One region of the Pseudoduganella sp. R-34 genome, then DNA from elsewhere that is predicted to be linked to it. Evidence: predicted binding sites of a transcription regulator. Region 1 holds the regulator's gene; each other region holds the start of a gene.
What was found. The regulator FNR, encoded in region 1, switches genes on or off when oxygen is low (the NO sensors DNR and NnrR bind a similar motif). The targets are predictions, from matches to a motif close to TTGATNNNNATCAA.
Positions count from the first base shown of each region.

Region 2: the regulator FNR is predicted to act here: its motif matches at 5,429-5,442, upstream of ACN9MW_RS26005 (ribonucleoside triphosphate reductase).
Region 3: the regulator FNR is predicted to act here: its motif matches at 3,858-3,871, upstream of ACN9MW_RS16860 (universal stress protein).
Region 4: the regulator FNR is predicted to act here: its motif matches at 1,948-1,961, upstream of ACN9MW_RS19905 (MBL fold metallo-hydrolase RNA specificity domain-containing protein).

Region 1 is NZ_CP184572.1:3,545,888-3,553,724, forward strand. It holds gene ACN9MW_RS16310 (ATP-binding protein) at 1-736, opposite strand, end outside; gene ACN9MW_RS16315 (hypothetical protein) at 836-1,483, shown strand; gene ACN9MW_RS16320 (TraR/DksA family transcriptional regulator) at 1,480-1,740, opposite strand; gene ACN9MW_RS16325 (sensor histidine kinase) at 1,915-3,405, shown strand; gene ACN9MW_RS16330 (response regulator) at 3,402-3,815, shown strand; gene ACN9MW_RS16335 (response regulator) at 3,812-4,915, shown strand; gene ACN9MW_RS16340 (response regulator) at 4,908-5,543, shown strand; gene fnr (fumarate/nitrate reduction transcriptional regulator Fnr) at 5,645-6,418, shown strand; gene ACN9MW_RS16350 (carboxymuconolactone decarboxylase family protein) at 6,479-6,850, opposite strand; gene ACN9MW_RS16355 (MerR family transcriptional regulator) at 6,804-7,253, opposite strand; gene ACN9MW_RS16360 (bacteriohemerythrin) at 7,299-7,685, opposite strand.
Region 2 is NZ_CP184572.1:5,651,536-5,659,372, reverse strand. It holds gene ACN9MW_RS26040 (alpha/beta hydrolase fold domain-containing protein) at 1-317, opposite strand, end outside; gene ACN9MW_RS26035 (MarR family winged helix-turn-helix transcriptional regulator) at 412-867, opposite strand; gene ACN9MW_RS26030 (hypothetical protein) at 991-1,302, shown strand; gene ACN9MW_RS26025 (HD-GYP domain-containing protein) at 1,343-2,410, shown strand; gene ACN9MW_RS26020 (CHASE domain-containing protein) at 2,488-4,803, shown strand; gene ACN9MW_RS26015 (hypothetical protein) at 4,821-5,057, opposite strand; gene ACN9MW_RS26010 (low molecular weight protein tyrosine phosphatase family protein) at 5,071-5,394, opposite strand; gene ACN9MW_RS26005 (ribonucleoside triphosphate reductase) at 5,532-7,253, shown strand; gene nrdD (anaerobic ribonucleoside-triphosphate reductase) at 7,264-7,437, shown strand; gene ACN9MW_RS25995 (anaerobic ribonucleoside-triphosphate reductase activating protein) at 7,397-7,837, shown strand, end outside.
Region 3 is NZ_CP184572.1:3,677,634-3,685,470, reverse strand. It holds gene ACN9MW_RS16875 (trypsin-like serine protease) at 1-369, shown strand, start outside; gene ACN9MW_RS16870 (PepSY-associated TM helix domain-containing protein) at 373-1,587, opposite strand; gene ACN9MW_RS16865 (TonB-dependent siderophore receptor) at 1,600-3,732, opposite strand; gene ACN9MW_RS16860 (universal stress protein) at 3,930-4,769, shown strand; gene ACN9MW_RS16855 (PHA/PHB synthase family protein) at 4,797-6,407, shown strand; gene rodA (rod shape-determining protein RodA) at 6,540-7,634, shown strand; gene ACN9MW_RS16845 (M35 family metallo-endopeptidase) at 7,795-7,837, shown strand, end outside.
Region 4 is NZ_CP184572.1:4,362,321-4,370,157, reverse strand. It holds gene ACN9MW_RS19915 (hypothetical protein) at 1-501, opposite strand, end outside; gene ACN9MW_RS19910 (amino acid permease) at 501-1,847, opposite strand; gene ACN9MW_RS19905 (MBL fold metallo-hydrolase RNA specificity domain-containing protein) at 1,996-3,360, shown strand; gene ACN9MW_RS19900 (diguanylate cyclase domain-containing protein) at 3,369-4,391, shown strand; gene ACN9MW_RS19895 (carbonic anhydrase) at 4,394-5,140, opposite strand; gene dsbD (protein-disulfide reductase DsbD) at 5,137-7,011, opposite strand; gene ACN9MW_RS19885 (FAD:protein FMN transferase) at 7,015-7,837, opposite strand, start outside.

The sequences.
Region 1 (7,837 bases):
CCTGGCTACGGCGCAGGGCTGCATCGCGCGCTGCGATGGTGGCGAGCATGGCGTTGAAGGCCGTGGCCAGCCGGCCGACTTCGTCTCGGCTGCTGACCGGCGAGCGCAGGTCGAAGCGCTGCTCGCGCGTGACGCGGTCGGCGACGGCAGACAGCGCGAGCAGCGGCTGCGTGACCAGCCGGCGTGAACTGAAGGCATACAGGATGCCGCCAAACGACAGGGTGAGCAGCACCACGCCGAGCACCAGGCCGTACTGGCGCAGTCGCTCCAGCACCGACGGCAGGTGGTAAATGGTCGCCAGGTAGCCGACCAGCTCGCGCTCGAACCGGATGGGGGATAGCGTCGCCAATGCGTAACCGTCGAAGCGATGCCCTTCGCGTTCCAGTTCCTGCGACCATTCGCACCTTTCGGAGGGATCGCGGTTGAAGTGGCTAAACACGCGTTTGTCGGCAGTGAACAGGCAGGCCTGGGTAATCTCGGGACTGCTGCGCAAGGCTTCCAGCTTGCGCGCCGCAGCGCTGCTGTCGCCGAAGTTGAGGTCCGAATCGAGGCTCAATGCGAACAGTTCGCTGCGCACGGCGAGGTCTTGTAGCACGCGCGGGCGGGCGACCAGCAAGTCGTAGCTGGACAGTGCAAGCAGTGCAACGAGCATGGCCGCAATCGTCGTGAGGACCGACACCAGCAAGAGTTTGCGCTGGAGTCCTAGATCACGGAAGAAGCCCTGGAAGCTTTTCATGGGTGTGGCCCATTTGCACCGGAGTAATTATCTTAGCTCAAGCGTCACGTGAGCCACAAGCATGCGACATTCCCATGTAATTGTTGCTATGTTTGGCGTATGACAGAACAACAAGACGACAGCGAAAAGCCGCAGCCGCCGCCGGCGCAGGATGCGGGCGCGGAACCGCCTGTGCGCCCCGGCCGCCCGTCGCGGGCGCGGCTGCTGGAGTGGCAAGGGCCGGTGTTCTGGATGTCATGCGGAGCGCTGCTGGCCGGCCTGGCGGGTGGCGCGGTCGTCCTCGCGCAGCGCGTAGGCATTGAACGGGACCTGATGGCAGTCGCCACCACGCTTGCACCGGATGGCGGCAGGGCGCAGACGGCGCCAGGGCCACAGGCCGTGGCGCGGGCGCCGGCGCTTGCGGAACCGGGAATGCAGGCCGCCAGCAGGCAAGGCGGGTCGGCGTTGGAGGGTTCATCGGTCACGGAGCCCGCAGCAAGCAAGCCCGTCGCGGCTCCGCGCCACCGCGCGCGCCCTGGGAATGGCGCTACTGCGCGCTCGAAGCATCAGGTCAGCGCCAAACAGCCGCCACGCAAGAAAAGTGCACTGCGCCGCAAGCCTGTAGCCGAACCGGAGAGGTACGCGGAAGTCTTCAAGCGCTGCCCATGGCCTGGCGAGCCCGGCGCCGTGGAGTGCCGGCGGCATATCTGCAATGGGGCGGAAAGCGAAGGCCCGGCATGCAGGCCATACAGGTCGAAGCTGCGTTAAGCGGCAGGAAGCGAGATGAAGGAGCGCTGGCGTTCGGCGAGTTCCTGGCATGCCAGGCAAGTCGCGGCCCCAGGCTGGGCCTGCATGCGCCCCGCGGAGATCGCGCCCCCGCAGTGCAGGCACTGGCCAAAGGTCCCGGCCTGCAAACGCTCCAGCGCAGCATCGATCGCAGCCACTTCGGCGGAGTCGCGGCCAGCCAGCACCTCGCGCCGCTGGCGCAGGACGGCAGTCCAACGGTCAATTTCTTCAGGTAGCATGGCTAGTCTCCACTTTTGGGGCACTTTAACGGGCATCTTGCGCCGCGTCACCTGTGCCGCTTGACCTAAGTCAAGTTTGACCGACTTATTCTTGAGGACCCGCATTTGGCCTCTTGCCCCAAGGGACGCTACAATCTTAGGATGACAGGATTTGACCACCGACAGGACCAGGCTTTGACACATTCAACGATTGCGGAACGCAGCCTGCAATGGCTGCTGGCGTCGGCGACGGACGCGATGCTGATCATCGACAACGAAGGCCAACTGATCTTGGTCAACCCGGCGCTGGAAAACCTGTTTGGCTATGAGCCGGGCGAACTGCAAGGCAAGTCGCTGGAATCGCTGATTCCGGAACGCTTCCGCCACGGCCACGTTGGCCTGCGCAGCAGCTATTTCGAACGCCCGCATCCGCGCGCCATGGGGGCCGGATTCGAACTGTTCGCCACCCGCAAGGACGGCACCGAGTTCCCGGTCGAGGTGAGCCTGTCGCCCCTGCAGGACAATGGCACCCAGCCGATGGTGATGGCGACCATCCACGATATCAGCGCCCGCAAGAAGGCCGAACACGCGCTGCAGGAAAGCGAAGCGCGCATGCGCGCGATCTTCGAAACGGCGGTCGATGCGATCATCACGATCGACGAGCACGGCATCATCGAACGGGTCAACCCGGCCGCAGAGCGCATGTTCGGCTATCCGGAATCGGAAGTCCTGGGCCGCAACGTCAAGATCCTGATGCCGGCGCCGCACCGCGAAGCGCACGACGGCTACCTGCAGCATTACATGACCACCGGCGAAAAGCGCATCATCGGCAAGGGCCGTGAGGTGCAGGGCCTGCGCCGCGACGGCAGTATTTTCCCGATGGACCTGGCCGTCACGGAAATGTGGCTGGGCGGGCGCCGCATGTTCACTGGACTGGTGCGCGACATCACCGAGCGCAAGCACGCCGAAGAAAAGGCGCAGCAACTGCTGCAGGAGCTCACCAGCGCCAACGAAGAACTGACCAACTTTGCCTACGTCGTATCGCACGACCTGAAAGCGCCGCTGCGCGGCATCGGCTCGCTGGCCGACTGGCTGGCGCATGATTACGCTGACAAGTTCAATGAAGAAGGCAAGGAGCACATGCGGCTCCTGATCAACCGGGTCCACCGCATGGGTGCCCTGATCGACGGCATCCTGCAGTATTCGCGCGTGGGCCGCATCAAGGAAGCCGTGGTGCCGGTGCAGCTCGACCAGCTGGTGGCCGAAGTGGTTGACCTGCTGGCAGTTCCGGCGCATATCAAGGTTACCGTGATGCCCGGCATGCCGACAGTTGCCGGCGAACCGACCCGCATCCAGCAGTTGTTCCACAACCTGGTGTCCAACGCGGTCAAGTACATGGACAAGCCGGAAGGCGAAATCGAAGTGGGCTGGGCCGACGAAGGCAGCCAGTGGCGCTTCCACGTTCGCGACAACGGCCCCGGCATCGCGGAGCGTCATTTTGAACGGATTTTCCAGCTGTTCCAGACGCTGGCGCCGCGCGACCGGGTTGAAAGCACGGGTGTCGGCCTGGCGCTGGTGAAAAAAATTGTGGAAATGTACCAGGGCAGGGTGTGGCTGGAGTCCGAGCTGGGCAAGGGCACGACCTTCTATTTCACCCTGCCAAAGAAAAGAAAGAATAACGCATGAATAATACGAGCAAGCCGATCCTGCTGGTGGAGGACGACCAGGTCGACGTGATGACCATCCTGCGCGCGCTGAAGGAAGTCCATGTCAGCAACCGTGTCGTGGCGACGGAAAACGGCGAGGCCGCGCTGGAATACCTGCGCGAGCCGGGCAACGAACAGCCATGCATCATCCTGCTGGACCTGAACATGCCGATCATGAACGGCATCGAGTTCCTGCAGAACGTCAAGCAGGACCCGCTGCTGCGCCGCATCCCGGTCATCGTCCTGACCACGTCGGAAGAACAGCAGGACAAGATGCGCAGCTTCGACCTGGGCGTCGCCGGCTACATGACCAAGCCGGTGGACTACCGCCAGTTCGTGGAGGTGGTCCGCTCCATCAACCTGTACTGGACCATCAGCGAGCTGCCATGAACAGGGTAAGGGTCCTTATCGTCGAAGACGATATCGTTGACCGTATCGCCTGCCGCCGCGCCTTTGCGCAGGCGCCGGGCTTCAACTGCGAATTGCTGGAAGCGGAAAGCGGCCAGGAAGGCCTGGATATCGCCTTGCGCGAAGAGCCCGACTGCATCCTGCTCGATTATCACTTGCCCGACCTGACCGGGCTTGAATTCCTAGCCCGCCTTGCGGCAGACCGCGGCGAGCCTCAGCCAAATATCCCGGTGATGATGCTGACCGGCGCCGACAGTGCCACCGTGGCGGCAGAAGCGATGCGCCGCGGCGCGCGCGACTACCTGGTGAAGGACAGCGACGGCCGCTACCTCGACTTCCTGGCTGGTGCCATCGACCGCCTGCTGCGCGAGCAGCGCCTGATCGACGAGAAACAACTGGCTGAACAGGTGCTGCGGCAGTCGCAGAAAGAGCTGCGTGAACTGGCCGCGTACCAGGAAAAACTGAAGGAACACGAACGCACCCGCATCGCCCAGGAAATCCATGATGAACTGGGCGGCCTGCTGACCGGCATCAAGGCCTATATCTCGGTCGCCATCGAGCGCGGCGGCGAGCAATCGGACCCACTGTTGAAGGATGCGGCCAAGCTGGCGCAAGATGCGATAGAGACCGTGCGCCGCGTGATTACCGACCTGCGTCCAAGCGTGTTGGACCAGCTGGGCATCTGGCCTGCGCTGGAATGGTATGCGGAACAGGTGGCGCAGCGCAGCGGCTTGCAATGCACCTGCAATATCACGCCGGAGGCGCAGGCGCTGGAGCTCGATGCGGAGCGCAGCACCATGTTGTTCCGCGTCGCGCAGGAAGCGCTGACCAACGTGGTGCGCCATGCCGAAGCGAGCGAGGCGCGCGTCATCGTGGACATTGACGGCGAAAACGTGGTGCTGCGGGTGGAAGACAATGGCAAGGGTATCGAGAGTGCCGGCTTGTCCGACCGCGAATCCTGGGGCTTGTTCGGCATGCACGAGCGCACGCGCCGCTTTGCCGGCGAACTGAATATCAGCGGCAAGGCCGGGCAGGGCACTACGCTGCAGCTGCGCCTGCCTTTGGAGGACAAGAATGGGTGACAGGATCACCGTTTTGCTGGTCGACGACCATGCGATTGCACGCAACGGCGTGCGCCTCATGCTGGGCACTGCGCCCGACATCAGCGTGGAGGGCGAGGCCGGCAACGCCGTGGAAGCGATGCAGCGCGTGGCCGAGCGCAGTTTCGACGTGGCACTGGTGGACATCAAGATGCCGGGCAAGAATGGCCTGGACCTGTTGAAGACCCTGCGCAGCGAATGCCCGCGCATGGCGGTGCTGGTGCTGAGCACCTATTCCGAGGAAATTTACGCGGTGCGCGCGCTGAAATCGGGCGCCTCCGGCTACCTGACCAAGGATGCGCCGACGGCGACCCTGATCGAGGCCGTGCGCAAGGCTGCCTCGGGCGGCAAGCACGTCAGCCCGGCGTTGCTTGAAAAACTGGCAACCCTGGTCGGCGGCGGCGCGAGCGGCGACCACGAAGAGCTTTCCAACCGCGAACTGGAAGTCTTCAAGCTGATTGCCCAGGGCGAGTCCCTGGTGCGCATAGGGGAAAAACTACACCTCAGTCCTAACACTGTGACAACCTATCGCAGCCGCATCCTCGAGAAAATGGGCATGTCCACGAATGCTGAGCTGACCCGCTATGCCCTCGAGCACGGGCTGATCTGAGCGGCTGTAGGGGAACCACTACAGCAACTACACAGGATGCTTGATACCGGGAAATGACGCCGGGCGCAATACTGCTTCCATCGAAAACAAGGAGCAGCAAAATGAGCCCGGTCATCCCAATCACCCCTGCAAACGCCACCAAATCCTGCGCACCAGTCGCAGCCAAATGCTCGCTGTGCAGCTTCAACCGCCTTTGCCTGCCACAGGGCCTGGCCGACGAAGATGTTGCTCGCCTTGACCAGATCATTTCCCGCCGCCGCCGCGTGAACCGCGACGAGCCGCTGTACAAGACCGGCGACAGCTTCCACAGCCTGTATGCCGTGCGCTTCGGCCACTTCAAGACCGTGCAGGTGAACCAGCGCGGCGAACAGACGATTGGCGGTTTCCACATGGCCGGCGACCTGCTGGGCATGGAAGCCATCGGCAATGGCCAGCATTCCTGCAACGCCGTGGCGCTGGAGGACAGTGAAGTCTGCGAGATCCCCTTCAACCGCCTGCAAGAGCTGGTGATGCAGATTCCTGGCCTGCTGCAGCAGTTCCACCGCACCATGAGCCGCGAAATCCAGCGCGAGCAGTCGGTGATGCTGTTCCTGAGTCATATGCGTGCCGAACAGCGGCTGGCCATGTTCCTGCTGAACCTCGCCGGCCGTTACGCCCAGCGCGGCTACTCTTCGACCAGCTTCCAGTTGCGCATGTCGCGTGAAGATATCGGCGGCTACCTGGGCCTGACCGTGGAAAGCGTCAGCCGCCAGCTGGCCCGCCTGCGCCAGGATGGCTCGATCGTCCTGAGCAACCGCGATCTGCGGATTACCGACCGCGCCAGGCTCGAGGCCATGTCGTCCGGCGGCATGGCGCAGGAACTCGCCGTCGCCTGACCGGCTTACCAGTTTTCTCACCTGTAGGGGGTGTATGGGGCAGCTCTTGCTGCCCCTTTTTTATTGCGCGAACACTTCTTTGGCGGCCATCAGGCCGTTGAGCGCGGCCGGAAAGCCGGCGTAGACGGCCATCTGCATGATGGTCTCCACGATCTCTTCGCGGCTGACGCCGACGTTGAGGGCGGCGTGGATGTGCACCTTGAGCTGGGGCGCAGCGTTGCCCATGGCGGTCAGCGCGGCCACCACAGCGATCTCGCGTGATTTCAGGTCAAGCCCCGGGCGCGAATAGATGTCGCCAAAGGGGAATTCGATCAGGTAGCGGGCGAAATCGGGCGCAATATCTTCCAGGCTTTGCACGACGCGGTCGCCGGCCTGGCCGTCGACTTCACGCAGTTTTGCGAGCCCGCGCTCGTAGCGGCTTTCGGTGTTCATTGGCATGTGCTCCATCGGTGGTTGGATTCGACGCCAGGGACTGCTCCAGTGAGCGGTAATACTCGATCTTGGCCTGCAATGATGCTGCAGATTGTTGCATCGCCTCGATTTCGGCGAGCACGTCCTGCATATGCTCTTCTAGCATCCGGCGCCGTTCAGGCACCGTCGAGTCCCCAGCGCCGCGAAGTTTTGCGAATGACTGCATTTTGCCGATTGGCATATGGGTCGTTCGCAGACGCAGCAGGAATTCGATCCAGGCAAGGTCCGAGGCCGCGTAACGCCGCTGGCCGCCCGCCGCACGATTGACCGGGGCAATCAGCCCGATGCGCTCGTAATAGCGGAGGGTGTAGGCCGTGAGGCCGGTACGTTTGGCGACTTCGTCAATGCTCAGGTGCGATTCCATGGGGTGATCGTAAAAGTTAGAGTGCACTCTAAGTCAAGCACTTTATTACTCTAACCGGGAAGCCGCAACTGCGAGCGCAAGGTCCATGGTGTTGATGTGGGCTTCGAGCCAGTCCGGCAGCGTGCGGATGATGTCGCGTGCCGTGGCTTCCTCGTCGTCCTTCAGCAGGCGCAGGGTGCGGGCGACCTTTTCCAGCAAGTAGCCATGGGCTGCGCGGTGGGCCTGGGCAGCCGGGTAGGCAATGCGCTCCATCAGGCTGTTTTCTTCGCGCAGGTGTTCCATGAATTCAGTTGCCAGGTCGCGGCAGGCTGCGTCAAAGGCGGGACGGGGCAGGCTTTCCATGGCGTCGAGCATGTCGAAGACGATGCGGTGCGACTGGTCGAGAACGGGAATGCCCAATGCGAGGTCCGGCCCGAAGACGATGGAATCCATGGGGTTCTCCAGTAGTGTCGAACCGCAATTGTGCCGCTGGAAAAAATTCGGGCACATGATCCATGTCAATTTTCACTTTTGACCTAAAGCGCGGCAAGCCTCGGCCTTCAGGCCGAGGTCAAGAGCGCGGACGCCGACGGCGTCCAACTGAA
Region 2 (7,837 bases), 2.1 Mb from region 1:
ACCCAGCCGCCGCCGTGGAAAAACATGAAGACCGGCAGGGTGCCCTTGGCGCCGGCCGGGCGCACGATGTGCAGCTTGATCTTTTCGCCATCGACATCGATCACCTTGTCGGACACGTCGGCGGCAGGCAGTCTGGCGCCTTGCTGGGCGCCGGCCAGTACCTGGCGTGCATCGGCAGGGCTCAGCGATTCCAGCGGCTTGCCACCTTCCAGCGCTTTCAGGAATTGCGCGGTTTGCGGTTCTACGCCCGGCAGGCTGGCGGCGACGGCGGAACCGGCGAGGAGGGTAAGGGCGGAAGCGGCGATAAGGGTTTTCATGGCAAATCTCCTTTAGTTAACGATTAAATAGTGCGCTACTTAATTGGCTTTAAAAAATGCCCACACTGGCGACACCAAGGTGGGCACCTGACTGTTACGCGTTGTTCATCAGGCTGGTGCGCAGGACCGACAGCTCGCGCTGCAAACGAATCACTTGCTCCAGGTCGCAGCCGCTGGCGCCCAGCACGCAAGCCGGCAGCTTGGCACCCTCGTTGCGCAGCTCGCTGCCGTGCGGGGTGAGGGCAATGATCACCTGGCGCTCGTCTTGCGGGCAGCGGGTGCGGGTGATCAGTTCGGCCTGCTCCATCCGCTTGAGCAGCGGCGTCAGCGTGGCCGAGTCGAGAAAGAGGCGCTCGCCCAGGGCCGACACCGTTTGCTCGTCCTGTTCCCACAACACCATCATCACCAGGTATTGCGAGTAGGTCAGGCCCAGCTTGCGCAGCAGCTTGCGGTACAGCTTGTTCATCGCCAGCGAAGTCGAGTACAAGGCGAAGCACAATTGCTGGTCCAGCTTGGGAACCTGCTCGAGGTCAAATGATTTCGTATCCATGCCTGGCAGTATAGATAGTGCGCGATCTAATTGCAAGCAAATTTTTCCGTTGACCTTGCCTGATGAGGAATCTTTGACTATCGTTAAAGTGCCCGTAACCTGCGCTGGGCAAAGGGGATGACAATGAATCAAATGAATCACTATCATTCAGGCGCCTACCCAGTGCCCGACCAGCGAGGCCCGGAGCCCGTGCTTTTCCTGGTCGAACTGGACCCGCAGCGCGTCGTTGATGGTGTGCGCTACGACGAAAACTACCTGGCCGATGACGTGCTGGCCTGCGGCACCATGCGCGAAACCTGCCCGATTTGCGAAGAGGGCCACCTGCAACTTGTCCTGCGCCAGAAGAACGTGCGGGTGGCGCACCTGTTCTGCATCGAATGCACCCGTTGTTTCGGCGCTTTCCTGCCCGATGGCTCGCCGGCCCTCGCCGACTGAACATTCCCTGCGTATTGTTCCCGTGCGGTATCATGCCGCAATGAAGAGCCCAAAGACCAAGCCGCTGCTGCTGATCGTTGACGGATCGGCCGACCACCTGCAACAGCTCAGCCACCTGCTGGAAGACAGGTATGCCGTGCGCCTGGTCGAAGATGGCGACAACGCGCTTGCCTCGGCGGAGCTGTTGCCGCGCCCGGACCTGATCCTGGTCGACGTGGTGCGCGATGGCTTTGCGGTTTGCCAATGCCTGCGCGGCAATCCGGACACTGCCGGCATCCCGCTGATCGCCATGATCGAGCGCGGCCAGCCGGACCTGGAGCAAAGCGCCCTGGCCGAAGGCGCTTCCGACGTGGTGGCGCGCCCGCTGGTGCCGGAGCTGCTGCGCGCGCGCATCGCCACCCACCTGCAGTTGCGCGAGGCGCGCGCCAAGGTGCAGCGCCAGCGCAACCGGCTCAATGAACTGGGCCAGATCGCCGATGCCGCTGCCTGGGCCATCGCCAGCCTGGCCGAATGGCGCGACGAGGAAGACCCTTCGCACCTGCGCCGCATCCAGCACATCGTGCTGGCGCTGGCGCGCCAGTTGCAGGGCAACCCGCGTTTTGCCAATGAACTGGTGGAGGCCCATATCCCGCTGCTGTTCAAGGCAGCCCCGCTGCACGATATCGGCAAGGTGCGCATTCCCGATGCGATCCTGCTCAAGCCGGGCCGCCTGACGCCGGAAGAATTCGAGATCATGAAGCTGCACACGGTGCACGGCCGCGATGCCATCGCCGGGGTGGAGCGCGAGCTGGGCTTCTCCAACGCCTTCCTGCGCTTCGCGCGCGAGATCACCTACAGCCACCAGGAGCGCTACGATGGCTCCGGCTATCCGCAAGGCCTGGCTGGCGATGCCATTCCGGTAGCGGCGCGCCTGGTCGCGGTGGCCGATGTCTATGATGCGCTGGTATCCGAGCGCGTATACCGTCCGGCCTTTACCCACGAAACTGCCATCGAACTGATCCGCCAGGGCAGCGGCGAGCAATTCGACCCGGATGTGGTCGATGCGCTGCTGGCCGCCGAGGAACAGGTCAGGGAAATTGCGCTGCGATACCAGGATGCGACAGGGTAACAACGGCTGACCGTTTCCCTGGCGTATGAGGGATTTCACTATGCTATAGTCGTCTCCATAGTCCCGTCGGAGCAAGCATGCGCATACACGGATACCTGGCCTTTATTGTCGGTATTTGCGTTACCGTGTGGGTCTGCATGTTCGTGATGAATGTGCAGGACCGCCAGACCAATGAAGCCTTCCAGCGCGACACGCAAAAAATTGCGCGCGACACCCAGCTTCGCTTGCAAACCTACTTCGACATGCTGCTTAGCATTAAGGGCGTGTTCGCGGTGAAGGACGATGTCTCGCGCGTGGAATTCAGCCGCTATGTGCGCGAGCTGGACCTCAAGCGCCGCTATCCCGGCTTCCAGGCCATCCAGTTCGTGCGGCGCGTGCCATCCAGCCAACTGGATGCCTATGCGGTACGCATCCGTGCTGATGACAGCCTGCAAAGCGGCGGCTATCCCGACTACAAGGTGCATCCGGCTTCGGTGCGGCAGGAGCACTTCCTGATCGAATACAACGAGCCGATGAGGGGCAATGAAAACGCCTTCGGCCTGGACCTGGCCGCACTGCCTCCGCATTACAAGGCCCTGCAGCTGGGCAAGGCCACCGGCCGCGTGGTGGCCACCGAACGCATCACCCTGGTGCAGGACGCCAGCGGCCAGCCCGGCTTCGTTGCGCGCGCACCGATCTACCGCCGTGGCGCCTCGCTGTTGACGGAGCAGGAGCGCGACGCAGCGCTGGTGGGCTTTGTCGCCATTGTTTTCCGTGTCAACGACCTGATGTCGGAAACGATCGACAGTCCGATGCTGCAGCACCTTTATGTCAGCATCAACGATGCGGGCTACATCAGCGACGGGGGCAAGATGCCGGCTACGGTCGACAACCTGATGTTCAACAGCTTCGGCAAGCTTGGTTCTGGCGAGCGCATGCCGGCGCTGCCTGGCCTGACCAGCAGCATCCCGCTCGATGTCGGCGAGCGGCGCTGGATCATGAAATTCGAAGGCCATGCGAGCGAGCGTTATAGCCGCGACTTGAGGCTGATCACGGTGATCGGCCTGGCCGGCTTTATCATCAGCGCCCTGATCGGCGCGCAGATCATGACATTGCAGCGGCGCCGCGCGCTGGCGCAAAAGCTGCGCGTCACTGCCGACGAATTGCGTGCGTTGCAGGATAGCGCCATTGTCGGCATCGGCTTGTTCGCCAACGGGCTGATCGTGCGCTGCAACCGCGGGCTGGAAGAGATGATGGGTTACCAGCCGGGCCAGTTGGCGGGCCGCTCCTGCAATATGCTGACGGGCGGGCTGAGCGATCCCTTTGCCTGCGTGGCCGATGGCACGCCGATGCATTTCGAGCTGGAGCTGGCCAGCTCCAGCGGCCGGCGCCTGTGGTGCATGGTGAACGGACGCATGCTGGACGAGAATGAGCCGCGCAAAGGCTGCGTCTGGGTCATTATCGATATCACGGAGCGCAAGCAGACCGAGGCAGCGCTGGTCGACACCAAGCATGGCCTGGAGCGCAGCCTGAATGAGCTGGCACTGCAAAAGTCTAACGTGGAAATGGCGCACAAGGATCTGTCGGCCGTGCTGCTGACGTTGAAACAGGCGCAGGCCAACCTGATCACGTCCGAGAAAATGGCATCGCTGGGCGCGCTGGTAGCAGGCATTGCGCACGAACTGAATACGCCGATCGGCAACAGCCTGCTGACCGCGACGGCCTTGAGCGACATGTGCAAGGAGTTTGAGCGCCAGCTCTCCGAGGGCGGCATCAAGCGCTCGGCCCTCGATACGCATCTGAAGGATGCGCGTATGGCGTGCTCGATCATCACCAACTCCCTGACGCGGGCGGCTGACCTGATCCACTCCTTCAAGCAGGTGGCGGTCGACCAGACCTCCGACAAACGGCGTTCGTTCAACCTGCATGGCGTGGTGCACGACACGCTGGCGACTTATTCCGCCCAGCTGCGCCGTGCCAACTGCGAAGTGAAGGTGTGGATGCCGGAGACGCTCAACTTCATGTCCTACCCCGGCAGCGTGGGCCAGGTGCTGAGCAACCTGATCCAGAACGCCATCATGCATGCCTTCGAGGGCCGGGAGTCCGGGCATATCACCATCAGCGCCGTCGAGATGGACGAGGATAATGTCGAACTGCGCTTTGCCGATGACGGCAATGGCATGAGTGCACGCACGCTGCGCCAGGTGTACGATCCCTTCTTCACCACCAAGATGGGGCAGGGCGGGTCAGGGCTCGGCATGAACATCGTCTACAACCTCGTTACCGGCGTCTTGCGCGGGACCATCCACGTTGAATCCGAGCCTGGAAAAGGCACTACCGTGATCATGAACTTGCCGCGCCAGGTTCCCGCGAAGGAGGAACTGGCTGAAACCGACCTGCTTCATGCGCAGTAGTCGGGCAAAGCCAGAAGTCAGGTGCGCAAGCCTTCCAGGATTTTCAATGCAGCACGCTCCGCTTCGCCTTCGGCGGCATGCTGGTCCAGAAAGGTCTGGTCTGCCGACACGCGTCGCTTCGGATAGATATGGGTCATATGCATCGGGTTCGCGGAAGGGGCGAAGATGGAGACGTAGGCGCCCCATTGCTTCGTGCCTTCAAGTAGTTCGCCGGTGTACTCAATCTCGTAGTCATCAACGCTTTTGGTAGGCATCGTCATTCCAGGATCAGCGCAGGAACTTGCCGGCTTTGGCTTCGAGGAGCCGAACCAGTTCGGCCTGCATGTATTCGTAGTCGTCAGGAATGTCGAGGCAAATCACGCGCTTCCCGTTCAGGTGCGCCCTGAAATCGCGGGAGAGGCGGTTGCGGTGAGTCTTCTCCATCACGAAGATGATGTTGGCCCACGCGATCTGCTCGCTCGACAGGGGGACGTCGGCGTCATTGCCCAGGCCTGCGGAATCGGTCTCCACATCGGGCCAGCTCGCGAATACATGCTCCGCTGTCGGGCTGCGCAAGCGATTTTGCGTGCAGATGAAGAGTGCTCGTTTCATGGTATAGGCGAATTTTGCACGAATCTTATCAAATTTAAACCAGATCAAGGAAATCAAAAATCAGCGCCGTCAAGTCGCTGTTCACTACATTTAGTGTGTAATATCCATCGCAACACAACATCTAGTTTAAGAGAATAATGAACCCTGCCCGCAAGACTACCGTGGACGTCGAGTCCTCGATCAATGAATACCTCCAGCAGCTCGACTGGCGGGTGAACGCCAATGCCAACCAGGGCTATTCGCTGGGCGGCATGATCCTCAACATTTCCGGCAAGATGGTCGCCAACTACTGGCTCGACCACGTCTACCCGCGCACGGTCGGCGAAGCGCATCGCAATGCCGATATCCACATCCATGACCTCGACATGCTGGCCGGGTATTGCGCCGGCTGGTCATTGCGCACGCTGCTGAACGAAGGCCTGAACGGCGTGCCGGGAAAGGTGGAATCGGCGCCGCCGAAGCACCTCTCCAGCGCCGCCGGCCAGATCGTGAACTTCCTTGGCACCTTGCAGAACGAATGGGCCGGCGCCCAGGCTTTCAGCTCCTTCGACACCTATATGGCGCCCTACGTCCGCAAGGATAGGCTGGGCTATGAACAGGTACTGCAGACCATGCAGGAACTGGTCTACAACCTGAACGTCCCCTCGCGCTGGGGCACGCAAACGCCTTTCACCAACCTCACTTTCGACTGGACCTGTCCGGAAGACTTGCAGGAGCAGGTGCCGGTGATCGTCGGCGAAGAGATGCCGTTTACCTATGGCGACCTGCAGGCAGAGATGGACATGATCAACCGCGCCTACATCGAAGTCATGATGCGCGGCGACGCCAAAGGCCGCGCCTTCACCTTCCCGATCCCGACCTACAACATCACGCCGGACTTCGACTGGCACAGCCCGAATGCCGACCTGCTATTCGAAATGACTGCCCGCTATGGCTTGCCTTACTTCCAGAACTTCGTGAACTCGGAACTCAAGCCGAACATGATCCGCTCCATGTGCTGCCGCCTGCAACTCGACCTGCGCGAACTGCTCAAGCGGGGCAACGGCCTGTTTGGCTCGGCCGAACAAACCGGCTCGCTGGGCGTGGTCACGTTGAACTGCGCCCGCCTTGGCTACCTGTATGCAGGCGACGAGGCGGCGCTGTTTGCACGCGTGGACGAACTGCTTGAACTGGGCAAGACCAGCCTGGAGATCAAGCGCCAGGTGATCCAGCGCCTGATGGATGGCGGCCTGTTCCCCTATACCAAGCGTTACCTCGGCACGCTGCGCAACCATTTCTCCACGCTTGGCGTGAATGGCATGAACGAAATGCTGCGCAACTTCAGCGGCGACACGGAAGACATCACCACCGAAGCCGGGGCCGCGCTGGCGATACGCCTGCTCGATCACATCCGCGCCCGCATGCTGGAGTTCCAGGAAGAGACAGGACATATGTACAACCTCGAGGCTACGCCGGCCGAAGGCACAACCTACCGCTTTGCCAAGGAGGACCGTGCCCGCATGCCGTCGATCCTGCAGGCAGGCACGCCGGAAATGCCTTACTACACCAACTCTTCGCAGCTCCCGGTGGGCTTCACCGATGACCCGTTCGAAGCGCTGGAGCGGCAGGACGAGCTGCAACGGAAATACACAGGCGGCACCGTGCTGCACCTGTACATGACCGAGCAGGTATCCAGCGCCGATGCCTGCCGCCACCTGGTGCAGCGCGCACTGACGCACTTCCGCCTGCCGTACATCACGGTGACGCCGACGTTCTCGATCTGTCCGAAACACGGCTACTTGAGCGGCAAGCACGAATTCTGTCCGAAATGCGATGAGGACATCCTTGCGCGCAAGACGCGCGAACTTTCACTTGACTAAGGAGATAGGCATGACCGCCAAGCAGCCAAACCAGGAAATCGCCCTCACCGACGCAGAGCGCCAGCCTTGCGAAATCTGGACGCGTGTAATGGGGTATCACCGCCCGTACTCGTCCTTCAACGTTGGCAAGAAGGGGGAATTCAATGAGCGCACTTATTTCGTCGAGCGCCGGAACAATGGCTGACAGGGAGCTCAAGGTCGGCGGCTACGCCAGGTTTACGTCGACCGACTATCCCGGCGAGCTGGCAGCCGTTGTGTTCGTCCAGGGCTGTCCCTGGCGCTGCGGGTACTGCCACAACCCGCACTTGCAGCCCAGGGACGTTGCGCCGGCGATCGCCTGGCGCGACATGCTCGCTTTTCTCGCCGGCAGGGCAGGGCTCCTTGACGCCGTGGTGTTTTCCGGCGGCGAGCCGACCCTCGATCCGGCGCTGGAAGATGCGATGCGCAGCGTGAAAGCGCTCGGCTTCAAGGTGGGCTTGCACACCGCAGGCATCTACCCTGAGCGCCTGAAGCAGGTGCTTCCGCTGACGGACTGGGTAGGCCTCGACATCAAGACCTCATTCGAGGCCTACGATGAAATCACT
Region 3 (7,837 bases), 130 kb from region 1:
TGGTATGCGGACTTCGACGGCAATGGCCACGATTCGTTTTGCGAATGGGGCCTCGCCTGCTCGGCCCAACTGCCCAACGACCGCGAGTCGGGCATTGGCGGCGGCGATTCTGGCGGGCCGTCTTTCATCGAGCAATATGGCGAGCTGATGCTGATTGCCACCAACACGTTCGGCGGCACGCCGGACGGAATTGTCGCCGGCGCGTTCGGCTCCTACTTCGGCGGCATCATCCTGCACAGCTACCTGGACTACTTGGTGGCCGCGACCGGCGGCGCGATACAGGTGGTTCCGGAGCCGGCCAGCATGGCGGTATTTGCGCTCGGCCTGTTTGCCTTGGCGTGCGTGCGCCGCCGGGAGCGGCGCCCGTGACGTTCAACCGGCGGGCTGCATCCCACGCCGTTGCGCCGCAGCCACCCTGTTCCTCGAAGTCCGCTTGCGCCACCAGATCACCACGCCGGTGACGCTCAGCATCGCCGCCACGACACCCATTGCGGAAACCAGGATCCGGCCGGGCAGGCCCAGGATGCGGCCGGAATGCAATGGGAACTGGGCCTGCACGAAGATGTCTGCCGCAGTCCCTTTCCAGGGCTGGCGATCTCCGAGCAGGCGTCCATCGACCCCGTCGTAATACAGCACGGCAGGCCCGACGCCGCCTGCGCCATGGTCGTCGCCCGGCTTGAAGAAGCTGACGCCGTAGATGCCGTAGGCCTGGGAATAGAACACGCTTCCGGCCGGTTCCTTCCATGTACGGCGCGCCGCTTCCTGCGCTGCCCGTTGCAATACTTCTTCATAGCCGATATGCGCCAGGATCGGATTGCGCAAATCCCTTGGCGTGCGGGTATCGAAGGGAGTTGGTGTCAACTCCGAGACCGTCTGCATCACCGGGTAGAAGACCTCACGGTACAGGTTCAGCGAGAAGGCGGTGAACGCCAGGATGAACAACAGCCCCCATGTCCACAGGCTGAAAGCGCGGTGCAGGTCAAAATTGAGCTTGGCGCTGCCGCCGCTCCAGCGGACCTTCCATGCGGGCTTCCAGCGCTGCCACCAGCCGCGTGCCCCGGGCGTGCGTGTGCGTACTGGCAGCGTGAGGTAGAAGCCGACAAAACTGTCCACCATCCACACCATTGCTATCACGCCCATCAGCCAGATGCCCCAGCGGTCTATGCCCCACATCTCCGGGACGTGCAGCGAGTAATGCAGGCGGTAGAGGAATGAGACCAGCGTCTCCTTGCTGATCGGCCAGACCGCGCCCCACTCGCGCTTGCCCAACTCCGCGCCGCTGACCGGATCGACGAAGACCTGGTTGAAGCCGGTGGCATCCAACCCGAAGCCCAGCGACTTTCCCTGCTCCGCATGCAGCGGGATGTATGAAACCCTGGCTTCCGGATGGCGCTGCTCGATCTGGCGCGCAAGCGCGAGCGAAGACTGCGGCCGGCCCGGCGTATGTGCTTCCATCAAGTGCGGGTTCAGCAGATCGTCCAGCTCGTGGTCCCACGAGATGACAGCGCCTGTCAGGCCGCTGATGAAGAGGAAGCCCGCCGTGAGCAGGCCAAGATAGCGGTGCACCAGCGTCCAGCTTGCGCGCATGTCAGCCTCGCATCAGAAGCGATACTTCAGACTCGCCGATACACTGCGCGGTGCGGCGTAGGTGATGGCGCCATAGGCGGCGAACATGCCGAAATGCTGTTTGTCGAACAGGTTGCTCACGTTGACCTGCGCCGAAAGCTGCCTGGTGATGTCGTAGCGTGCCATCAGGCTGGCCAGCGCGAAGGAACCCTGTTCAATCACGCCATTGGTCCCGGCGGGAGCAGCCGGATCCAGGGTGTAGGTACGGCTTTCCCAATTCAGGCCGCCGCCCACAGTCAGCGCATCCAGGCGGTAGGTAGTGAAGACGCGGAACAGTTTGCGTGGATAGACGCCGTTGAAATCGGCGCCCGCGGCATCCTTGGCCCTGAACTGGGAAAATCCCGCGGTGGCGTTCCAGCCGGGCGCCAGTTCTCCCGAGACCTCGAACTCAAAGCCATCGCTCTTGGCGCCGCTTGCGGCGCGGTAGTACGCTTCCGGCGCAAGCGGGCCTGTGCCATCGCGGTCGACCAGGCCGGCCTCCTGGGCGAGCTTGTCCTGCTTGATCCTGAATACCGCAAACGACGCATTCACGCGGCCGTCCAGGAATTCGCCTTTGATGCCGCCCTCGTAGCTCTTGCCGACTACCGGGTCCAGGATATTTCCCGCCAGGTCCTTGCGGTTCTGCGGCTGGAAAATGTCGGTGTAACTGGCGTAGGCAGACAGGTTGTCGCTGAGGTCATATACCACGCCGGCATAGGGCGTCAATTCGTGGTCGTGCTTCAGCTGATAGGCCGGGCTCCAGGCTCCGGCGCCGGTCTTGTCGTAGTTGGTGAGGCGCGCTCCGATAATCGCCTTCAGCGGATCGGTGATCGAGAAGCGCGCAACACCGTACAACGCTTCCTGCCGGGTCACGCTCTTTTCGTAAAATGTCGGCGCGCCCCAATTCGGCTCAGGATACGCTGCACCATTCCAGTGATTGAAATCGCCTACCGGAGGGTAGTCACTGCCGTAATCGGCGGCACGGCTGTCGGCATTGAATTCCTGCTTCGAGTGCATGTAGCCGAACGCCGCTTCATGCTTGCGCCCGGCGAGCGCAAAGGGTCCGCTGGCATGAAGGCTGAAGTCGTCCTGCCGGGTGTGCGTAATGTAGGAGCCTGCAAACGCGCCCATGCCCAGTCCCGTCGCGCGCTCAGGTACCCCTGAGAGGTAAAGCAGCGCGGAATCGGCCTTGCGGTCGCCATGACTGAAGCCGGCGCGCAGCCTCCAGCCGTTGTCGAAGCTGTGTTCAAGGTTGGCGAAGGCGTTCTCGTACGCTGTTTCCCAGCGCGTCCACCCGGCCGCCGACGTTTTCGAGACATCCCAGTTGGTCTTGCTGCCGTCGGTGTACCAGTACGGCAGGCCGCCCCACATCGGGCCTTGCGGGTCGTTTTCCTGGCGGCTGTAGCCGGCGGAAAGCACGGTGCCGGGCGCCAGGTCGGCTTCTACAGTGCCATAGAAAGTGTGGCTTTTGCTCTTCATCAGATCGACCCAGCTGTCGGAACGCTGGTATTCACCGACCACCCGGGCGCGTACGCTACCGCTGGCATTGACCGGGGTCGAAACGTCTGCCATGGCGCGGCGCTCGTTCCAGCGGCCGGTGCCAAGCTGCGCGCTGCCGGTGAGCTCCTTGCTGGCCGCACGCTTGCGCACCAGGTTGATGGCCGCCGAAGGATTGCCGGCGCCCGTCATCAGGCCGGTGGCGCCGCGCACCACTTCCACACGGTCGTAGAGGGCCAGGCTCCCCAATACTTCGCCGGAACTCCATGCCTGCTCCCAGGCCGTCGGCACGCCGTCGATCTGCAGGTTGTCAATGTCGAAGCCGCGCGCGGTAAAACCGGCGCGATGCGTCTCATACTGGTTGACCGAAACGCCGGTCACATTGTTGACCACATCGGTCACGGTCTGTAACGCCTGGTCCTCGATGCGCTGCTGGGTCATCACGGATATCGATTGCGGCGTGTCGCGCGGCGAAATGCTCAGCGGCGTGGCCGTCCGGCTGCGTTCCGCGGTGTAGGTATCCGGCCTTTGCGCAGTGACCTGGATCTGCGGCATCACTGCAGCGTCTTCCGCCAGGACAGCACCCGGAAATGCCAACCCAAGCAATACCGCCAACTTCTTCTTGTCCATCGTTACCTCAGCTAATTATCAATGATTAGCTGGCGGGGAGCTGGCTTTATTCGAAACCGTAAATGATAACTATTCGCATCTAAAAGTCAACACTTGCTTATGCAAGTTACCGGATTAGATTGAAATTGACCCAGATCATGCCGCTGGATTGCGCATAACCCTAGACTTTTTCATATCTATCCATCCCGGAGGCTGCCATGGGGTTCAAGACTGTCGTTGTGCACGTGAATAGTTCCGCCGATACCGAGCGCCGGGTACGGCTGGCATCCCAGATCGTGCGCATGTCAAAAGGCCGCCTGGTCGGTGCGGCGATGAGCGGTATTTCTCGCTTCCTGTACGCCGACCATGCCACCGCCATGGGTGTCAGCCTGGCAGCCCAATGCATCGACGAAGCGCGGGAAGCCGCCCGCGACAGCTTGCGGCGTTTCGAGTCGCAATGCGCGATGCTGGACCTGCCGTCCTTCGAATCCCGCCTGCTTGACGACCAGGCCGCGGATGGCCTGGTGCTGCAGTCGCGCTACGGCGACCTCCTGATACTGGGCCAGGTCAACCCGGACGATCCGATTTCGCCAATGGAAGAAGAAACACCCGAATATGTGGCCATGAACAGCGCAAGGCCGGTATTGGTGGTGCCCTATGCCGGCCATTTCGGAGCGCCGTTCCAGCGTGTGCTGGTGGCCTGGGACGGCAGCATGGAGGCCACCCGCGCCATCACCGCTGCCATTCCGCTGATGGAGCAGGCCGGCAAAGTCACGCTGGCTGTGTTCAATGCCGGCCGCGAACCCGAGGCCCACGGCAGCGAACCGGGCGCAGACATGGCCCTCTACCTGGCGCGCCATGGCATCAAGGTCGAAGTCTCCTCGCAAGCGACGACGATCGACGTCGGTTCTGCCCTGCTCTCCTTCGCATCGGATCTCGATGCCGATTTGCTGGTCATGGGTTGCTACGGCCATAGCCGCTTGCGAGAAATCATGCTGGGCGGCGCTTCCCGTACGGTATTGCAAAGCATGACGCTTCCTGTGCTGATGGCGCATTAGGTCCGCATTAGGTCTATACTGGCCTGCATGCCAAATCCGTTCGCCAATGTCGCCGCCGCATGGCTGGCACATCCACTGGAGATGGCCCGGGCGTGGCAGGAGCTTGCCACAGTCGCCTGGGCGACCGGCATGCCTGCGCCGCTGGCGGAAGCTGCGGAGGGCGATGACCGATTCAGCGACGACGCCTGGCGCGACAATCCGTTCTTTCATGGCCTGATGCAGCAATACCTCGGCTTCACGCGCACCCTCGAACGGCAGGTCTACGACACGCCGGGCGTGGATGAAAGCGAAGCCCGCAGCGCTGCCTTCTGGCTGCGCCATTGGTGCAACGCTCTAGCCCCCAGCAACTTCCCCTGGACCAATCCGGTCGTACTGCGACGCGCCTTCGACAGCGGCGGGGCCAGCCTGAAGCACGGCTTTGAAGAATGGCTGCGCGATGTGCTGGCGGGCGACCTGCGCATGGTGGATCCGGCCCAGTTCCAGCTCGGACGCGACCTGGCCGCGACGCCAGGGCGCGTTGTGATGCGCAACCAGATGATGGAACTGATCCAGTACACGCCCGTTTGCCCGCAAGTTCGGGCGATGCCGCTGGTCCTGGTGCCGCCCTGGATCAACAAGTACTACATCCTGGACCTGACCGCCCAGCAAAGCATGGTGCGGCACCTGGTGCAACAGGGTTTCGACGTGTTCGTCATGAGCTGGAAGAATCCGCGCGCCAATATGCAGGATGCCAGCTTCGAAGACCACCTGTTCGATGGCATCCTCGCTGCCATCGACGCGGCGCGCAATATCGCCGGCGTCCCGCAAGTGCATGCGGTCGGCTATTGCATCGGCGGCACCGCCCTGTCGGCGTTGATGGCGTGGCTGAACCGCCGCCATCGGGCGGCGCGCGATGTCCCGGTTGCCCATTGGACGCTGCTGGCCACGCTCACCGATTTTTCCAAGCCTGGCGACATCGCCAGTTTCATCAACGACGAAAGCGTGGCCTTGCTGGACGGCCTGATGGCGCGCCAGGGTTTCCTCGACTCGCAGCAGATCGGCTGGAGCTTCCGCATGCTGCGCCCGAATACGCAGATCTGGCGCTATGTGGTGCACAAGTACCTGCTCGGCGAGCCTGCACCAGCGCTGGCGCCCCTGGCCTGGAACTCGGACGGCACGCGCCAGCCGCGCGCCACGCACAGTTTCTGCCTGCGCGAGCTATACCAGGCCAACAAGCTGGCCCACGCGGATGCGCTTGAAATCCGCGGCCAGAAGCTTGACCTTGGCCGCATCCGCCAAACCCTGTATGCCGTGGGTGCGGTGGCGGACCACATCACCCCCTGGCGCAGCACCTACCGCAGCGCGGCGCTGGTGGGCGCTCCGGTACATTTTGTGCTGACCGCCTCCGGCCATATCCTGGGCATCATCAATCCGCCGGGCGGCAGCGCCAAACAGCAATACTGGTCGGCGCCCCTGATCGCGGGCCGCGACGCCAAGGACTGGCTGGCGGTGCAAACGCCAACTCCAGGCTCCTGGTGGCAGGACTGGACCGCCTGGCTGCACGGGCGCTGCGGCGGGTGGCGCACGCCGGCGCCGGCGGCCCATGCCGATTATCCCTGGCTAGGCGATGCCCCCGGAAACTACGTGCGCGAGCGCTAGCCCTGGCCTTATAATTTCGGCCATGAATAATGAGGATAAACAATTCCGCCGCCGGCTTGCCGTGATTGGCGCGATCGCATTTTCCGGCTTTGCCGTCCTGGCTGGCCGCGTAATCTGGCTGCAGGCCTTCCAATGACCGGTCATTCTTCTTTGTGGCGCCGCCTGCGGCCGGTGCTGGCTGTTGACGCGCCGTTGGCTGCCATCCTTGGCTTGCTGCTGGCGGCTGGCCTGTTGACACTGTATTCCGCCTCGGCCGACTTCCCGGGGCGCTTCGAACTGCAGTTGCGTAACGTGGCGATGGCGCTGGGCCTGATGTGGGCGGTCGCGAACATCCCGCCGCCCATGCTGATGCGCCATGCAGTCACGCTGTATTCGCTTGGCGTCGCCTTGCTGTTGGCGGTGTTCCTGTTCGGCGTTACGAAAAAAGGCTCGACGCGCTGGCTCAATCTCGGTCACGATTTCCAGCCGTCCGAGATGATGAAGATCGCGATGCCGATGATGCTGGCCTGGTACTTCCACCGTTTCGATGGCGCCAAGGGCTGGCAAGTATTCGTCGCGGCCGCGGTGCTGCTGGCCATTCCGGTGGGACTGATCGCCAAGCAGCCTGATTTCGGCACGGCGATGCTGGTGCTGGCGGCCGGTTTCTATGTGATCGTGCTGGCCGGGCTATCGTGGAAGGCGCTTGCGGCCCTGGCTGCTTGCGCCCTGGCCGCGGTGCCGGTGGTATGGCAACTGCTGCACGACTTCCAGCGCCAAAGGGTGCTGACCTTCCTCAACCCGGACTCGGATCCGGCCGGCAAGGGTTTCCAGATCACCCAGGCGAAAATCGCGATCGGTTCCGGCGGGATGGCTGGCCGCGGCTGGATGGATGGCACCCAGGGCCACCTCGGCTTCATTCCGGAACGCTCCACCGACTTCATCTTCTCGGTCTTCGCCGAAGAATTCGGGCTGTTCGGCGGGATTGCGCTGCTGGTGACGTACGCCTTGCTGATCTGGCGCGGCCTGCAGATTTCCTCCAGCGCGGTGACGCCATTTTCGCGTTTGCTGGGCGGCGCCATCACCATGATCTTCTTCACCTATGCCTTCATCAATATCGGCATGGTGAGCGGCGTGGTACCGGTGGTTGGCGTGCCGCTGCCTTTTTTCAGCTATGGCGGCACTGCCCTGGTGACACTGGGAATCGGCTGCGGCATCCTGATGGCCATCCGTCGTCAAAGCCAGGTCTGAGCCTGTTACAAATGTCCGGAATTGGACATATTTCCCGGCTCCTGTTCAGGGCATAACGGAACCGTTGTTGAAATAGCGACAGCGCACCGATTTCGATTGAATTGCCGCAGTCTCCCCGTCAAGATTGGCTCACCCCAACCACAACCGGACGGAGAGACGAATGAACTTGAAACACCTTGGCGCTTTCGCACTCGCAGCTTCCT
Region 4 (7,837 bases), 820 kb from region 1:
GCGCTGCTCGGCTGTCAGGCTGTCGGCCATGCGGCCCGGCTTCCAGATGCCGGCGGCTACAGCACCGCCGCCGGCGCGCTTTTGCGCGTCGTAGATAAAGCTGGACATGACCTGGCAGCCCAGCGAATGCGCCAGCAGCACGATCGGCGTTTCCGGGCCGCGGTTGGCAAGAATCGCCAGCAGGGCGCGCGCAATCTCCATCTGCGCCTGCTCGTAGACCGAATTGTCGTATTCCTTGCGATTTTCCAGCCCTGCCGCATCGGCAAAGCCGAACAGGATGAATTTGCGCAGCTGTTCGTAGCGCACGGTGGAGCGCTCGCGCGTGCGGTTCCATACATCGAGCTCGTTGGGCTTGAGCAGGTGCTGGTAATACACGCTATGCACGTCGACGTCGGAGAAGGCCGCGCCCATGCGGTGCGACAGCGCGCGCCGCATGTCGTCGGCATAGTCGAGCGGTTGCTCGCCCATGCCGTGGATCGTCAGGAGTGCGACCTTGGGCATTACGCCGCCGCCTTTTCAGGCACGCCGCGCAGGCGGTAGCCGATGTACAGTGCCAGCAGCCAGACCGGGATCAGGTACACCGAAATACGCAGGCCTTCGCTCATGTACATGATCAGCAGGATGCCGGCCAGGAAGGCCAGGCACAGGTAGTTGGTCAGCGGGTAGCCCCAGCTCTTGAAGCCCGTCTCGTGCCCTTCGATCTTTTTCTGGGCGCGGAAGCGCAGGTGGATCCAGCTGATCATGCCCCAGTTGATTACCAGCGACGAAACCACGAGTCCCATCAGGAAGCCGAACACTTTGCCCGGCATGAAGTAGTTCAGCACCACGCAAATGCCGGTGGCGAGGGCCGATACGCCCAGCGCCGCCAAGGGCACACCGCGCTTGTTCACGCCCAGCAGGGCTTTCGGTGCATTGCCTTGCCTGGCCAGGCCGTACAGCATGCGGCTGTTGGAGTACACGCCGCTGTTATACACGGACAGTGCGGCGGTCAGCACCACCACGTTCAGGATGTTCGCAACCCAGTTGGAGTTTAGTGCGTGGAAGATCATCACGAACGGGCTGCCCCCGGTGACGACCTTCTGCCAGGGGTACAGCGACAGCAGCACGCCCAATGCGCCGACATAGAAGATCAGGATACGGTAGATGGCCTGGTTGGTCGCCTTGGGAATGGTCTCGGAAGGGTTGCTGGCTTCGGCGGCGGTAATGCCCACCAGTTCCAGGCCGCCGTAGGAGAACATGATCACTGCCATCGCCATCATCAGCCCCGACACGCCGTTCGGGAAGAAGCCGCCGTGCTGCCAGAGGTTGGCCACGGTCGCTTCCGGCCCGGCGTTGCCGGACACCAGCAGGTAGCCGCCGTACACGATCATGCCGACCACCGCTACCACCTTGATGATGGCGAACCAGAATTCCATTTCGCCGTAAGCGCGCACATTGGCCAGGCTGATGGCGTTAATGATCAGGAAGAAGGCGAGGGCGCTGACCCAGGTGGGAATGCCCGGCCACCAGTATTGGACGTAGATGCCGACTGCCGTCAGCTCGGCCATGCTGACCAGCACGTACAGCACCCAGTAATTCCAGCCTGACATGAAGCCGGCCATGTGGCCGCAATATTTGTCGGCAAAATAGCTGAAGGAACCCGCGACCGGCTCGTCGACCACCATTTCGCCCAGCTGGCGCATGATGAGGAAGGCAATGAAGCCAGCCACCGCGTAGCCAAGCAGCACGGCAGGCCCGGCCAGCTTGATGGTGTCGGCGATGCCCATGAAAAGGCCCGTGCCAATGGCGCCGCCCAGCGCGATCAGCTGGATATGGCGGCTTTTCAGGCCCCGTTTCAGTTCTGTCATGTATGGCGTCCTGGTGTCGAAAAGATCAAAGGCCCTGATTCTACATCCTCGCAAGGCAACAATGTCATTTTCGCACTGCCGCATTTCGCAAGACTTCTCTTTGACCTGGATCAAATATTTTGTGCGTCGGCTTGGATATGCTGCAAACATGCTCACACTTAAATTCCTTGGTGCCACCGGCACCGTCACCGGCTCCAAATACCTATTGCGCCATGGCGACGAACAGGTATTGGTCGATTGCGGCCTGTTCCAAGGCTATAAGCAGCTGCGCTTGCGCAACTGGGATGCTTTCCCGGTGCCGCCGGAGGCCATCCGCAGCGTGGTGCTGACCCATGCCCACCTCGATCACAGCGGCTTCCTTCCGGTGCTGGTCAGCGCCGGCTTCCGCGGCAAGGTGTACTGCACGGAGGCGACGCGCGATTTGTGCCGCATCCTGCTGCCCGATAGCGGCCGGCTGCTGGAGGAGGAAGCGCTGTATGCGAACCGCCACAGCTTCTCCAAGCACAAGCCGGCTTTGCCCCTGTATTCGGAAGCGGACGCGCTGCGCGCGCTGGAGCACCTGGAAGTGGTGCCGTTCGGGCAGGAGTTTTCGCCGGCGCCGGGCATGATGGCGCGTTTCCAGCTGGCCGGGCATATCCTGGGCGCCGCGTCGGTTTCGGTACGTTGCAACAGCCGGACCGTGATGTTTTCCGGCGACGTGGGGCGGCCCAACGATCCGATCATGCGGCCGCCGACCGTGCTTGGCAAATGCGACTACCTGGTGGTGGAATCGACTTACGGCGACCGGCGCCACGACGTCTCCGACCCCGGCAGCAAGCTGGCCGACGTCATCAGCAGGACGGCGGCGCGCGGCGGGGTGACCGTGATCCCTTCGTTTGCCGTCGGACGTGCGCAGGAACTGCTGTATGAAATCTGGCGGCTCAAGGAGGCAGGCGCCATCCCGCTCGCGCTCCCCGTTTACCTCAACAGCCCGATGGCGGTGGATGCCACGCGGCTTTATATCAAGCACCAGGGACAGCACCGGCTGGACGAACGCAGTTGCCACGCCCTGGGCCACGTGGCGCACATCGTCAACAGCGTGGAAGAGTCGATGGCCCTGAACCGGCGCCAGGCGCCGATGGTGATCATTGCCGCCAGCGGCATGGCTACCGGCGGCCGCGTGCTGCACCACCTGAAAGCCTTTGCCGGCGATTCGCGCAACACTATCCTGTTTGCCGGCTTCCAGGCGGCAGGGACGCGCGGGGCCCGCATGCTGGCCGGCGAAACCTCGGTCAAGATCCACGGCGAGTATTACTCGATCCGGGCCAAGGTCGAACTGATCGGCAACCTGTCGGCCCATGCCGACTCCGACGAAATCCTGGGCTGGCTCTCGCATTCTTCGGCCACGCCGCGCCAGGTGTTCGTCACCCATGGCGAACCGGCGGCGGCCGATGCCCTGCGGCTGCGCATTTCGGAACAGCTCCACTGGCCATGCCGGGTGCCGGACTACCTGGAAGAGGTGGTACTGGAGTAGGGGATGCCATGGCGGCCTTGCTGGAAATCTCGCTTGCCGCACTGTGCGGCGCCCTGCTGGCCGCGGCGCTGACGGCATGGCTGATGTTTCGCCATGTGACGAGCATTTCCCGGCTGCTGCGCCAGCGCATGCGCAGCGCCGCGGCGCGCGAGCACCTGGTGGCCAAGGTGTTCGATGCGACATCGGAAGGCATCCTGGTGGTCAACCGCGACATGCGCATCGTCGAGGCCAACCGCGCCTTCGCTGCCATGAGCGGTTACGCGCGCCACGAGCTGGTGGGCCAGCATCCGCGCATCATGCAGTCCGGCAGGCAGGACGCCGAGTTCTACAAGGCGATGTGGCAAGGCCTGCTGGGAACCGGCCAGTGGCAGGGCAAGGTATGGGACAAACGCTCCGACGGCACGCTGTTTGCCGCACACCTGACCCTGAGCGCGGTGCGCGATGAACACGGCAGGGTGCAGCACTATTTCGGCCTGTTTACCGACATTACCGATGAATGCGCCCGCCAGGAAGAGATCGAAAAGATGGCCTTCATGGACCCGCTTACGCGCCTGCCGAACCGGCGCCTGATGGAAGACCGCCTGCAGCAGGCGCTGGCCTTTGCGGCGCGTGCCGAAAAGCTGGTGGCCGTTTGCGTGATGGACCTGGATGGCTTCAAGCACGTCAACGATACGTTTGGCCACGAGGCTGGCGACGCGGTACTGGTGGAAGTGGCGGGACGTCTGCAGCAGGTGGTGCGGGCCAACGATACCGTGGCGCGCCTGGGCGGCGACGAATTCGTGCTGCTGCTCGCTGGCCTGAACGATGTGGGCGAGGCGGAGGAGATCCTGGATCGTGCGCTGGCGGCAGTGCGCGCACCGGTGCGGCTGGCGGGAGAACAGCCGGCCTTCGTATCGGCCAGCATCGGGCTGGCCGTGTTTCCGTATGATGCGCAACTGGCCGAAGAGCTGTTGCGGCGCAGCGATGCGGCCATGTATGCCGCCAAGCGGCAGGGACGCGACCGCTGCAAGCGGGCGCAGGCGCGCTGCTGAATCTACAGGCTTTCCTGGACGGTGCGGCCGTTCAGCGGCTGCACCGGGCGGGCGTTGTGCTTGTAGACCTGGGCGAAGCGCTTCAGCTGGGCGTCCGACATTTCAACCGGATTTTTCAGCACGAACCAGTTGACCTCTTCGCTGCAGGGCGGAGTGGTCAGCGACCCGGCGAAGTTGTAATAGCCTTGCGCGGCAGGCAGCAGCTTGCCGATATCGATGCTCGCGCCGGGCACTTCCTGTGCTTCGCCTTTTTCCTTCGGCAAGGCATCCCACAGGGTTTGCACCAGCGGGTTCTCGGCGCCTTTGCGGAACAGCACCGCTACCACGGCCAGCTTGCCTTCTTCATTCTTGTGCACCAGGTGCGCCACCATCGGGTAGCTGCGGCCATTGATCTTTTCTTCGCTTGGCTTGTGGAAGTGGAATTGCAGCAGGTCGTAGCGCTTGCCGTCGATGGTGACGCTGCTGCCTGCGGCGTAGTTCACCTGGATGGTGTGGCCGTTATCGAGGATCTTCAGCGGCGACGGGCTGTAGGCGAATTCCAGCGGCGGCAGCTTGGCCTTGCTGGTCTTGCGGATGTCGATCGGCGACTGGTTGTGACCCAGCTTGCAGGTGCTGAAGTCCTGTTCCAGCTTGCCCCAGTTCTGCGGGCCGGTGGCGCCGTCATAGCTCCAGTGTGCCGGCTTGTCTGCAGCGAAGGCCGCGGCAGGCAGCAGGGCGGCGCTGAGCAGGAGGGAGAGAGTGCGTTTCACTGAGTGGTCCTTTCAGGGTTGTTGGCCGCCAGTTCCAGGCGGCGCAGGAATTTTTCGGGTGGCTGGTAGCCGATGATGCGCGCTTGAGGAACTTCATTACCGCTAGCGTCGAACATGACGATGCCGGGCGGTCCAAAAAGGCTGAAGCGTTTCATCAGGGCGCGGTCTTCTTCGCTGTTGGCTGTGACATCGGCTTGCAGCAGGTGCATGTCCTGCATGGCCGCTTGCACGCGCGTGTCGGTGAAGGTGAGGCGTTCCATCTCCTTGCATGAGACGCACCAATCGGCGTAGAAGTCTAGCATGACAGGTTTCTTGGCACTGGCCAGGGCCTGGTCAAGGTCGGCTACCGTGCGCACGCGGGTAAAGCGGGTTTCGGCATCGTGTGGCTGGCCCGTGCCCGCGGCGGCCATGGTAGCACTGTTCCCGCCGCCGCGCAGGTGCGCCAGCGGCTGCAGCACGTCGCGTCCGGAACTGGCTGCGCCGACCAGCTCGAACAGTCCGCCCAGCAGCATCAGGACGCCGAGCGCTTTCGTTGCATAGGCGCCCGCGCCGGCGCCTTGCGGGACAGCTTCGCCGACGCGCAGGAAGGCGGCGCACAGGATGGCGAAGGCGCCCCACAGCGCCATGCTGGCGGTTACCGGCAGCACCGGATTGACCATCCAGATCGCCACTGCGATCAGCAGCAGGCCGAAAACCTTCTTCACGTGGTTCATCCAGGCGCCGGCGCGCGGCAGCAGGCTGCCGGCGGACAGGCCGGTCAGCAGCAGGGGCACGCTCATGCCGCATGCCATGGCGAACAGGGCGCCGGCGCCGATCAGGGCATTGCCGGTCTGGCTGATGTACAGCAGGGCGCCGGCCAGCGGGCCGGCCACGCAGGGACCGACGATCAGGGCCGACACGGCGCCCATCGTGAACACGGCGGCGAGGCGGCCGCCGGACAGGTTGCCGCTGGCGGAGCTGAGTCGGGTTTGCAGGGCGCTTGGCAGTTGCAGCTGGTAGACGTCGAACATCGACAGCGCCAGGGCAACCAGCAGGGCGCCGAAGGTCATCAGGACCCATGGCTTTTGCAGCGCGCCGGCCAGGCCTTCGCCTGCCAGGCCCGCCGCCACGCCCAGCGAGGTGTAGACCAGGGCCATGCCCAGGCTGTAGGCAGCGGCAAGCAGCAGGCCGCGCTTGCGCGTCACCTGCGCTTCGCCGACGATGATGGAGGACAGGATCGGCACCATCGGCAGCACGCATGGGGTGAACGACAGCAGCAGGCCGAACACCAGGAATGCCGCGCCGATGCGCCAGGCGCTGCCGCTTTGCAGGGTGCGCTGGGCGAGCGAGGTGTCATCTTCGGCCGCCACCGGGGCACTGGCCTGCGCCACGCCGGCATTCGCCGCCGGAGCGCTTGCGGCAGCGGTGCCCGCGGCCTGTCCGGGCGGCGCTTCCGGCAGCGCTTCCAGCACGCCCGGGCGCGCTGGATCGATGCGGTAGCGGCGTTCGGCCGGCGGGTAGCACAAGCCTGCGTCGGCGCAACCCTGGTAGGCGACCGTCAAGGTGGCGGTGGAGCGGCCCTGCCAGGGAAGCTGCAAGGCCAGTCCGCCCGCATAGGTTTCCATCTCCTTGCCGAAATTCTCGTCGAACTTGCGCTTCCCGGGCGGCAGCAGGACCGGCACTACGGCGCCGTCGCTGTGCAGGCTGATACGATCGCGATACAGGTGGTACTCGGGCGCGATCGTCCAGTGCAAGGCAAGCTGGCCGTCGGTGCGCAGTTCGGCGCGCAGGTCAAAGGCCTGCTCCGGCGCCAGGAAATCATCGGCCAGGGCAGGGTTGCCGAAAAGTGCAGCCAGCAGCAGCGCCGCCAGCCATTTAATGAGGAACTTCATTATTCATCTCCGAAAAATTCGGCCATCCTGGTCGATGGCCAGGTAGGACAAGCCTGACTGTTCAAGAAAGTCCAGCCCGTCCCGCTCCAGCAGCATGGCCGTGGTACTGCAGCTGCCGGCGGCGATGGCCATGGGCGACACCACGCTCACGGAGCGCCAGTACGACACCGGCATGCCGCTGTACGGATCAAGGATGTGGCAATAGCGCCGCCCATCCGCTTCGAAAAAACGCTCGTAATCGCCGCTGGTCGCCAGGGCGCCCCGGCTGAAAGGCACGCTGGCGATGGTGGCCCGGGCATCGCGCGGGTGCTGGATGCCGATGCTCCACTCGGCGCCATCCGGACGGGGGCCGAGAAAGCGCATGTCGCCGCCCAGGTTGACGTAGCCATGCTGCACACCTTGGGCGATCAGGATTTCCGCCGCGCGGTCCACGGCATACTCCTTGCCGAAGCCGCCGAAATCCAGCTCTATGCCAACGCGGGGCAGCAGGACGCTGCCGCCCTCGCGCCGCACCTGTTGCCAGCCGACCAGCGGCAACAAGCGCTCCAGCGTCCCCGCCGCAGGCACGGCACCGAGCCGGAAATCCCAGGCCTTGCGCAGCACGCCGGAGGTGATATCGAATCGGCCGCCGCTGCTGCGATGCACGGCATCGGCATACTCCAGCAAGGCCAGGGTCTCGTCATCGCAGTCGACCGGCGCCAGGCCGGCTGCCGCATTGATCCGGCTCACGATGCTGTCCGGGCGATAGCGCGAGTACTTGGCCTCGATCCGCCGTACTTCCTCCAGCGCCGGCTCGGCCAATGCCCGTGCCTCGGCGCCGTTGGCG